DNA from 2 places in the Mesorhizobium sp. J428 genome. Region 1 is predicted to be linked to the other one. Evidence: predicted binding sites of a transcription regulator. Region 1 holds the regulator's gene; the other holds the start of a gene.

Region 1 (4,208 bases):
AGGCATTGACCGCGGCTTCCGTCGCCTGCCTCACCATCTACGACATGGCCAAGGCCGTGGACCGCGAGATGGAGTTGACGGGCATCCGCCTGGTCGAGAAGACCGGCGGCAAGTCGGGCGACTACCGCCGGACGAACGGCTGATCCAATGGCGCTGATGCCGGTGAAGGACGCCCTGGCCCGCCTCCTCGACGGGGCTGCCCCGCTCGCATCCGAAACCGTCGCGATCGGCCAGGCCGCGTGGCGCGTGCTCGCCACAGACATCGCGGCGCTGCGCACCCAGCCGCCCTTCGACGCCTCCGCGATGGACGGCTATGCGGTCCGCGCCGCCGACGTCGCATCGGTGCCCGCGACGCTGCGTGTCATCGGCGAGGCGCCGGCCGGCAAGGGGTTCACGGGCACGGTTGGCCCCGGCGAAGCGGTCCGCATTTTTACCGGCGCACCGGTTCCTGCCGGGGCCGACGCCGTGCTGATCCAGGAGAACACGCGCCTCTCGCCCAATGGTGTGGAAGCATTGGAGCCCGTCGCGGCCTTCCGCAACATCCGCCGGCAAGCTCTCGACTTCCGCGAAGGTGAGCCTCTGCTCGAGGCGGGCCGGCTCCTCGATCCCGCCGCCGTCTCGCTGGCGGCTGCCGCCAACCACGCGGCGCTGCCGGTCATCCGCAAGCCGCTGGTCGCTATCCTCGCCACGGGCGACGAACTGCTGCCGCCGGGCAGCGAGACCGGGCCGGACCAGATCATCTCCTCGAATGCCTATGGCGTGGCTGCCGTGGTCGAAAAGATGGGTGCCGTCCCCCTCGATCTCGGCATCGTACGTGACGACCGCTCTGGGATCGCCGCGGCGATAGATGGCGCACGCGCAGCGGGCGCGGACATCATCGTCACGCTCGGCGGCGCCTCGGTCGGCGACCACGACCTGGTGCGCGAGGTGCTGAGTTCTGCCGGTATGACGCTCGACTTCTGGAAGATCGCGATGCGGCCCGGCAAGCCGCTGATGTTCGGCCGATTGGGCGACGTGCGGGTGCTCGGGCTCCCCGGCAATCCGGTGGCCTCTCTCGTCTGCTCGCACCTTTTCGTCGCGCCGCTCGTCGCGCAACTGGGAGGACGGCCCCATATGTTGGACATTCGGGACGCGGTTCTGGGTGTCGACATGACCGAAAACGACCAGCGTGAGGACTATGTCCGCGCCCGTGTCGAGAGTCGCGACGGCCAACTCGTTGCAGCGCCCTTCCCTGTGCAGGATTCTTCGATGCTGCGGATTCTGGCCGACGCCAACGCCCTCATCGTCCGTCCGCCCTTCGCTCCCGCAGCCCCTGCGGGCTCTCCCTGCCGCGTGGTTCTGCTGCGATGAGAAGCCGGCTCGGCAAATAGCCTGAACGAACGGTAAACAAATTCACTAAAATTTAAGCGGTTGCAGAACACATATCGAACAGATAGTGTTTGTTCTGGTTTTGTTTGTCTGGCGATTCTTGGAGGGCGAAATGCTGACGCGCAAGCAACACGAGTTGCTGATGTTCATCCACGAGCGGATGAAGGAGTCCGGCATTCCCCCTTCCTTCGACGAGATGAAGGAGGCGCTGGACCTTGCCTCGAAGTCCGGCATCCACCGCCTGATCACGGCGCTGGAGGAGCGCGGCTTCATCCGCCGCCTGCCCAACCGGGCGCGCGCGCTGGAAGTCGTCCGCCTACCGGAATCGATGTCTCCCGCCCTCGCCGGCCCGCGCAAATTCTCCCCGAGCGTCATCCAGGGCAGCCTCGGCCAGAAGCCGGCCGAGCCGCCGCGCGCGCCCGTTGCCAGCAACGATGCGGGCAGCGCGATCTCGATCCCCGTCATGGGCCGCATCGCGGCCGGCGTGCCGATCGACGCCATCCAGCACCAGACCCACGCGATCATGGTGCCGCCGGAAATGCTGTCGGGCGGCGAGCACTATGCCCTTGAAGTGAAAGGAGATTCGATGATCGAGGCCGGCATCTTCGACGGCGATACGGTCATCATCCGCAACACGAACGCGGCCACCCCCGGCGACATCGTCGTGGCCCTGGTCGACGAGGAAGAAGCCACACTCAAGCGCTTCCGCCGCAAGGGCGCCTCGATCGCTCTCGAAGCCGCCAACCCGGCCTACGAGACGCGGATCTTCGGCCCGGACCGGATCAAGGTGCAGGGTCGTCTCGTCGGCCTCATCCGGAAATACTGAGCGTCGCGAAGAGCCGACGAGTGGTTCAGGAAGCCGGCTTCGTGCCGGCTTTTTTGTTTGCGGGCTCGTAAGGAGCCATGCCTCTGGCGGCGCGCGAGAAGCGGCGGTGGTCGTGCCAGGGACGCGTGCCGGACAGGGCGTAGGTGACGGAAGCGTTTCCCACACCGTCGAAGCGGATCTCTGCGCTGCCGTCCAGCGCAAGCCGTCGCGCGGTGATGATTTGCACTTTGCTGTGCGGGCAGGGATTGGCAGCCGTCGGATCGGCGATGACGATTACGCTCGCCGTGTCGCAGGCCTGCTCGGCGTCGGGCATCGTCAACGCATGAGCGACCACGGCTCCCGACTCATGTTCGACCCGGCACAGGTCGCCCGCGCAGAAGAATCGCGCCGGAGAAATATCCATGACGGTGCCAGTGGTTCCGGCTTCCGTCTCCTTTGCCGGCTTCATGATACCGGTTGCCATCGTCGCCCGCGACCAGTCTTCGACCGTAAACGCATTCGGACGGTCGCGGTTGACTGCCAGCATGCCGTCCCGCGTCCTGATCCCGACCAGTCGCGCATCCTCGGAGACGTAGGCCTGCGGCAATTCGCGAAGCGTCAGGCTTGCAAAGCCCACGACGGCGAGCGGGACCGCGAGCAGTCTCACCGCGGTCGTCGTGGCAAGCGTGAGCGGCACCAGCGCAAGCGCGAGCAGGACAACGGAAGCGGAGGGAACCGCGCCGATCGCATCGACCGGCGTGCGCTCGGCGAGCCAGCGGACGATGGCAAGTGCCAGCGACAGCCCCTGCCCCATGATTATGAAGACTGGCCCATCGAGGCCGAAAGGCATCAGCACCATTCCGGCCACCGCCGCCGGCATCACGACGACCGAAAACACGGGCATGGCCGCGAGGTTTGCGACAAGGCCGAGCGGCGAGACACGCTGGAAATGCCAGGCGCCGAAGATGCCGGTCGCGACGCCGGCGATCAGCGACGTGGCCGCCAACCCCGCGGCGTAGAAGACGACCGTTCGCGCAATCCGCAGGAGCGCGCCACGCTGTGCAGGATTCGGTTGTGCTCGGCGCGCTCTGCGTTCCGCCCACCAGCCATAGGCGGAAACGAGCGCGGCCGTTGCCGCGAACGACATCTGGAAGCTTGGCCCGACGACCTCGTGCGGCGAGAGCACGATGATGATCAGGGCGGCGATCGCCAGGTTGCGCATCGTCAGCGCCGCGCGATCGAAAAGCAGCGCGACCAGCATCACCGCGATCATTAGGAAGCTGCGCTCGGCGGCGACCTGCGAACCTGAGATAAGAAGATAGGCGGCAAGTGCTGCCAGCGCGCCGACAGCCGCGTATTTCCGCACCGGATGGCGCGAGGCAAATCCGGGAAAGGCGGCAAAGCCGAGCCGCAGCGACCCGATCACCACGCCCGCCACCAGCGCCATGTGCAGGCCGGAGATCGACAGCACATGCGCGAGCCCGGTGATGCGCAGCGTCTCGTTGACATCCTCCGGGATTCCCGCACGCACGCCGGCGACGAGCGCGGCCGCGATCTCGCCCTCGGGCCCACCGATATGGCCGCGGATGCGCCCGGCAAGCGCGAGGCGCCGCGCTTCGATCCAGGCTTCCACGCGCGCGCGCAACGAACTCTCGTCCGCCGCCGGCAAAACCTCAGGCCGCTTGAGAAAGAAGCCGCTCGCGCCAATCCGGTCGAAATAGCTTTCGAAAGCGAAATCGTAGGAGCCGGGACGCAACGGCCCGAGCGGCGGCGCGAGCCGCGCCAATCCCGTCACCGCAGCACCCGGCTCAAGGCCCGGCGGCGCGGATCGGGCCGTCAGGCGCACGCGGTCGGGCTGATAGCGCAACTTCGGCCGCTCTGTCGCCATCACCGCGAGCGTCAACCTTATGCGCCCCTTCTCGCGGGTTTCGATCGTCTCGACACGCCCCGTCAGCCGTGTGGTGATTTCGCCGCCGATCACCTTCGTGCTGGAGCGCCAGGTTTCCACCTTGCCGAAGAAGGCACCACCAACGAG
Region 2 (4,208 bases), 4.0 Mb from region 1:
AGACGACGCGCGCGTCCTCGGGGCCTTCGCCGAACACGGTCTGCGTGGCATTGCGCCACAGCGGGCAGCGGCGGCAGTCGGTGGCGGCCTTCCTCAATTCGGCGATCGACGTCGCGTCCGCCCCGTCCGACTGCGTCTCCGCGGGCCGGTTGCGCCAGTGTTTGGCCTGGACCGTCTCATGATGCGGGGCGGGCATGGTGGGCATCCTCTCGATCATGTCGCGGGCGGACTTTTCCGCGCCAGCGATCAGGTCAGGAATGAGCGAGGCCTCCGGAAGGTTGCGCCAGTATTTCTTCGGCATCTCGGCGGTCATCGCCTTCACCTTCAGCCGGGTCGGGTTGAAGATCGAGCGGAAATAGGTGCGCCACAGCTCCTCCGCTGCATCCTCGGCCGGCGCGTCGGCCTTGGAGGCGCCAGGACCGATCGCCAGCCGCTCGCCGTCCCAGTCGGCCGTGGCATGGGGCGTGAGGATCGTCCAGCGCATGCCGGTGAACCGGCGCATGAAGAAGGGTGCGTTGCGCTCGACGATGAAATGCGCCGGCTCAAACCATGCGACGAAGCGCTCGCCGGTTTCGTCGGCGATGCGCCGGAAACGGACGAAGGCGCGCATCTTGTGGATATCGCGGCGGACGGATTTGTCCATCTCCTCGAGCTTTCGCACGTCGGGATCAGTGGCGACGTCGAGCAGATGCGGCTCACGCTGGAGCCGGCAGAGGATGCGGTAGAGGAAGCCGAAGCGGGCCGGGTCGGAATGGCAGATCACGGCCTCGGCGAGGTCGACGAAGCGACGGGGGACACGGAGTTCGGCGCCCGGCGGGATTGCCGGCAGCGGCGTCGACTCCGGCGGTGCGGCGAACAGGTCCCCCGTGTCCTCGCCCTCCACCGACCACGCAATATCCGCCGGGTCGACCCCATTCAGCGCCATCGCCCGCGCCGCTTCACGCCAGCCGGAAAAATCGGTCTGGGACGCGAGCAGGATTGCATGGTGCGCGGAGAGCGGGCGCTTCTCGACCATTCCCATCAGAACAGCTCCAATTGTCTGGCCCTCGGCGCCACCGCCTCGCGCAGGCGTTCGGAATCGATCGTTCCGCCGGGCGACCAGCCTTCGGCGACGATGAAGGGCCGAACCGCTGCAATCGACTGGCAGACGCGTCCGACGTCCTCCAGCCGCAGCCGGCGGTGGATGCGCGAGGCGAGGATGCGCTTGACCGCCTTGGTGCCGAGGCCCGGCACGCGCAGCAGCAGTTCCCGCGGCGCGCGGTTGACGTCGACCGGGAAGATCGCGCGGTGGTCCAGCGCCCAGGCGAGCTTCGGATCGATGGCGAGATCGAGCATGCCGTCGGGCCGGCCGGCCAGGATCTCGCGCTCCTCGAAGCCGTAGAAACGCATCATCCAGTCTGCCTGGTAGAGGCGGTGCTCGCGCATCAGCGGCGGCTTCATCGACGGCAGCGCAGCGGACGAATCGGGGATCGGGCTGAAGGCGGAGTAATACACCCGACGGAGACGGTAGGAGCCGTAGAGCCGAGCGCTGGTCTTCAGGATCGTCGCGTCCGGCGTCGGGTCGGCGCCGACGATCATCTGCGTCGACTGCCCGCCCGGCGCGAAGCGCGGCCTTTGCTTCGTGCGCAATGTCGGCTCGGCCGCCGCGTCCAGCTTCTCGCGCAGGCCGGCCATCGAACGGCGGATGGTTTGCGGCCGCTTCTCAGGCGCCAGGCGCTGCACGCCCTCGTCGGTGGGAAGCTCGACATTGATCGACAGCCGGTCGGCATAGAGCCCCGCCTGCTCGATGAGTTCCTGCGAGGCTTCCGGAATGGTCTTCAAGTGTATGTAGCCGGCGAAGGCATGGTCGAGCCTCAGCCGCCGGCCAACCTCGACCATCTCGGCCATGGTCTCGTCCGGCGAGCGGATGACGCCGGAGGAGAGGAATAGGCCTTCGATATAGTTGCGGCGGTAGAAGTCGAGCGTGAGGGTAACGACGTCGTCGATTGTAAAACGGGCACGCTTCACGTTCGAGGACGAGCGGTTGATGCAGTAGGCGCAGTCGTAGATGCAGAAGTTGGTGAGCAGGATCTTGAGCAGCGAGATGCAGCGGCCGTCCGGCGCATAGGCATGGCAGATGCCGGTGGCCTCGGTGGAACCGATGCCGCCCGATTTCAGCGAGTCGCGCCTGTCCGCGCCCGACGAGGCGCACGAGGCATCGTATTTGGCGGCGTCGGCGAGGATGGCGAGCTTTTCGCGAACTGTGGGCGCTGGCATCTGTTCATGATATGTTCCGACAAGCGCCTGCGCTATTCACAATTTTAATACGCGTCGATTTTTTGGAGATCGCCAGCCTTCTCCGTGCACGTCAGCGAATCTGGGGCGCGTTGCGCGGCGACGCCAGCGCAACTTAGCGGCGTTTTTTTTCACACCTCGTGCAGATAGAGGTGGTAGTCGAGTTCGCTCACCGTGCGGGCGACGCGGAGATACTCGGCTTCCTTGATCGCGGTGAAGGTGCGGTGCATGTCTTTGCCGAGTGCGTCCTCCAGGAAGGCCGACGCCTTCGCCCGCATGATCGCTTCGCGCCAGTCGGCCGGCATGTTGTGCGCGTGGCCGGCGGCCTGCTGGTAGCCGTTGCCCTCGACCTCCGGGCCGGGATCGAGCTTTTCCTCGAGGCCCTTCACGATGCCGGCGAGCACGGTGGCGGCGACGAGATAGGGGTTGGCGTCCACCCCCGAGGGACGGTGCTCGATGCGGCGGTTCTTCGCGTCGCCGGCCGGCACGCGCAGCGCGACGGAGCGGTTGTTGACGCCCCAGGTCGGCGCGACCGGCGCATAGGACTGCGCGACGAAGCGGCGCCAGGAGTTGGCGTGCGGGGCGAAGACCAGCATCGATTCCGCCATCGTCGCGGCCAGACCGCCGAGCGCATGGAGCAGGCGCGGCGACCACTTCTCGCCGACCGCCTCGGTGAAGACGTTCTGTCCCGCCTCGTCGCGCATCGAGACGTGCAGGTGCATGCCCGAGCCGGCATAGTCGGCGATGGGCTTGGCCATGAAGCAGGCGGTGACGCCGTGGCGGCGGGCGGCGGCGCGCACGATGCGCTTCAGCATCACCAGGTCGTCGGCCGCCTGCATGATGTCGGTGCGGTAGTTGAGCGTCAGCTCGTACTGGCCGGGCGCATATTCGGAGATGACGGTCTCGGCCGGGATTCCCTGCGCCTTCGCCGAGGCGTAGATGTCGGAGAACAGCGGCTCCATGCCGTGCAGGTGGTCGACCGAATAAACCTCGGTCTTGGGCGAGCGGCGGCCGTCGAGCACGGCGGAAGCAGGGCGGACGCGGCCGTCTGCGTCGCGGTCGTTGGCGAGCAGGAAGAATTCGAGTTCGAAGGCGCCGGCGGGCTTCAGCCCCATCGCGTTCAGCCGCGCCACCTGTGCCGCCAGCGCATGGCGCGGGTCGGACGTCATCGGCGTGCCGTCGAGCAGATGCATCGACATCAGCACCTGCGCGCGGGCAGGGGAGGTGCCATGGAGCGGCTTCAGCGTACCGGGGATCGGCCAGGCGCGCAGGTCCTCGTCGCCAGAATCCCAGATCAGGCCGGTCTCGTGCACGTCCTCGCCGGTGATGTCGAGGCCCAGCACCGAGATCGGCATGTGCCGGCCGCCCCGGTAGAGCGACATCAGCTCATGCCGGCGGACGATCTTGCCCCGGCCGACGCCGTTGGAATCGGTCAGCACGATGTCGATGGCTTCGATCTCGGGATGGGCATCAAGGAAAGCCTGGGCTTCGGCGGGGGTGGAGCCGGAGGGGGGAGGTCATGGACGGCGTGCCTCCAAGGATAGTCCGGTCTGCAGAAGTTTACCCCCCTCTGGCCTGCCGGCCATCTCCCCCTCAAGGGGGAGATTGGCATTTTCGGCGGCACCGTTCCTTCCAGGTCTATGGAGAATGGCGAAGGTCGCGGTGACAGGCAATCTCCCCCCTTGAGGGGGAGATGGCCGGCAGGCCAGAGGGGGGTGTCCGTTGTCTCTGCCGCCCGCAATTCCCTCACCCCGCCAACTCCTGGCAAATCTCGCCGAATGCCTTCACCAGCCGGTCGACCTGCTTCTTCTTCGTCGCGGGCGAGACCAGCATCATGTTGTGGAACGGTGCGATCAGGCAGCCGCGGTTGACGAGGCCGACATGGATTGCGGCTTCCAGTGGCGGCGCATGTGCGGCTTCTGCTTCGGCACCGT

Evidence for each region. The regulator LexA, encoded in region 1, represses DNA repair genes until DNA is damaged. The targets are predictions, from matches to a motif close to TGTTCNNNNTGTGTTCNG.
Region 2: a site for LexA is predicted at 2,258-2,275, ahead of LRS09_RS04825 (putative DNA modification/repair radical SAM protein). Genes of this name have one in related genera too.

What each region holds. Positions count from the first base shown of each region.
Region 1 is NZ_JAJOMX010000001.1:5,003,920-5,008,127, forward strand. Features, by position in the region: gene moaC (cyclic pyranopterin monophosphate synthase MoaC) at 1-143, shown strand, start outside; gene glp (gephyrin-like molybdotransferase Glp) at 148-1,350, shown strand; gene lexA (transcriptional repressor LexA) at 1,481-2,194, shown strand; gene LRS09_RS25220 (ComEC/Rec2 family competence protein) at 2,220-4,208, opposite strand, start outside.
Region 2 is NZ_JAJOMX010000001.1:954,021-958,228, reverse strand. Features, by position in the region: gene LRS09_RS04830 (UdgX family uracil-DNA binding protein) at 1-1,021, opposite strand, end outside; gene LRS09_RS04825 (putative DNA modification/repair radical SAM protein) at 1,021-2,256, opposite strand; gene LRS09_RS04820 (glutamine synthetase family protein) at 2,406-3,713, opposite strand; gene LRS09_RS04815 (aspartate aminotransferase family protein) at 4,021-4,208, opposite strand, start outside.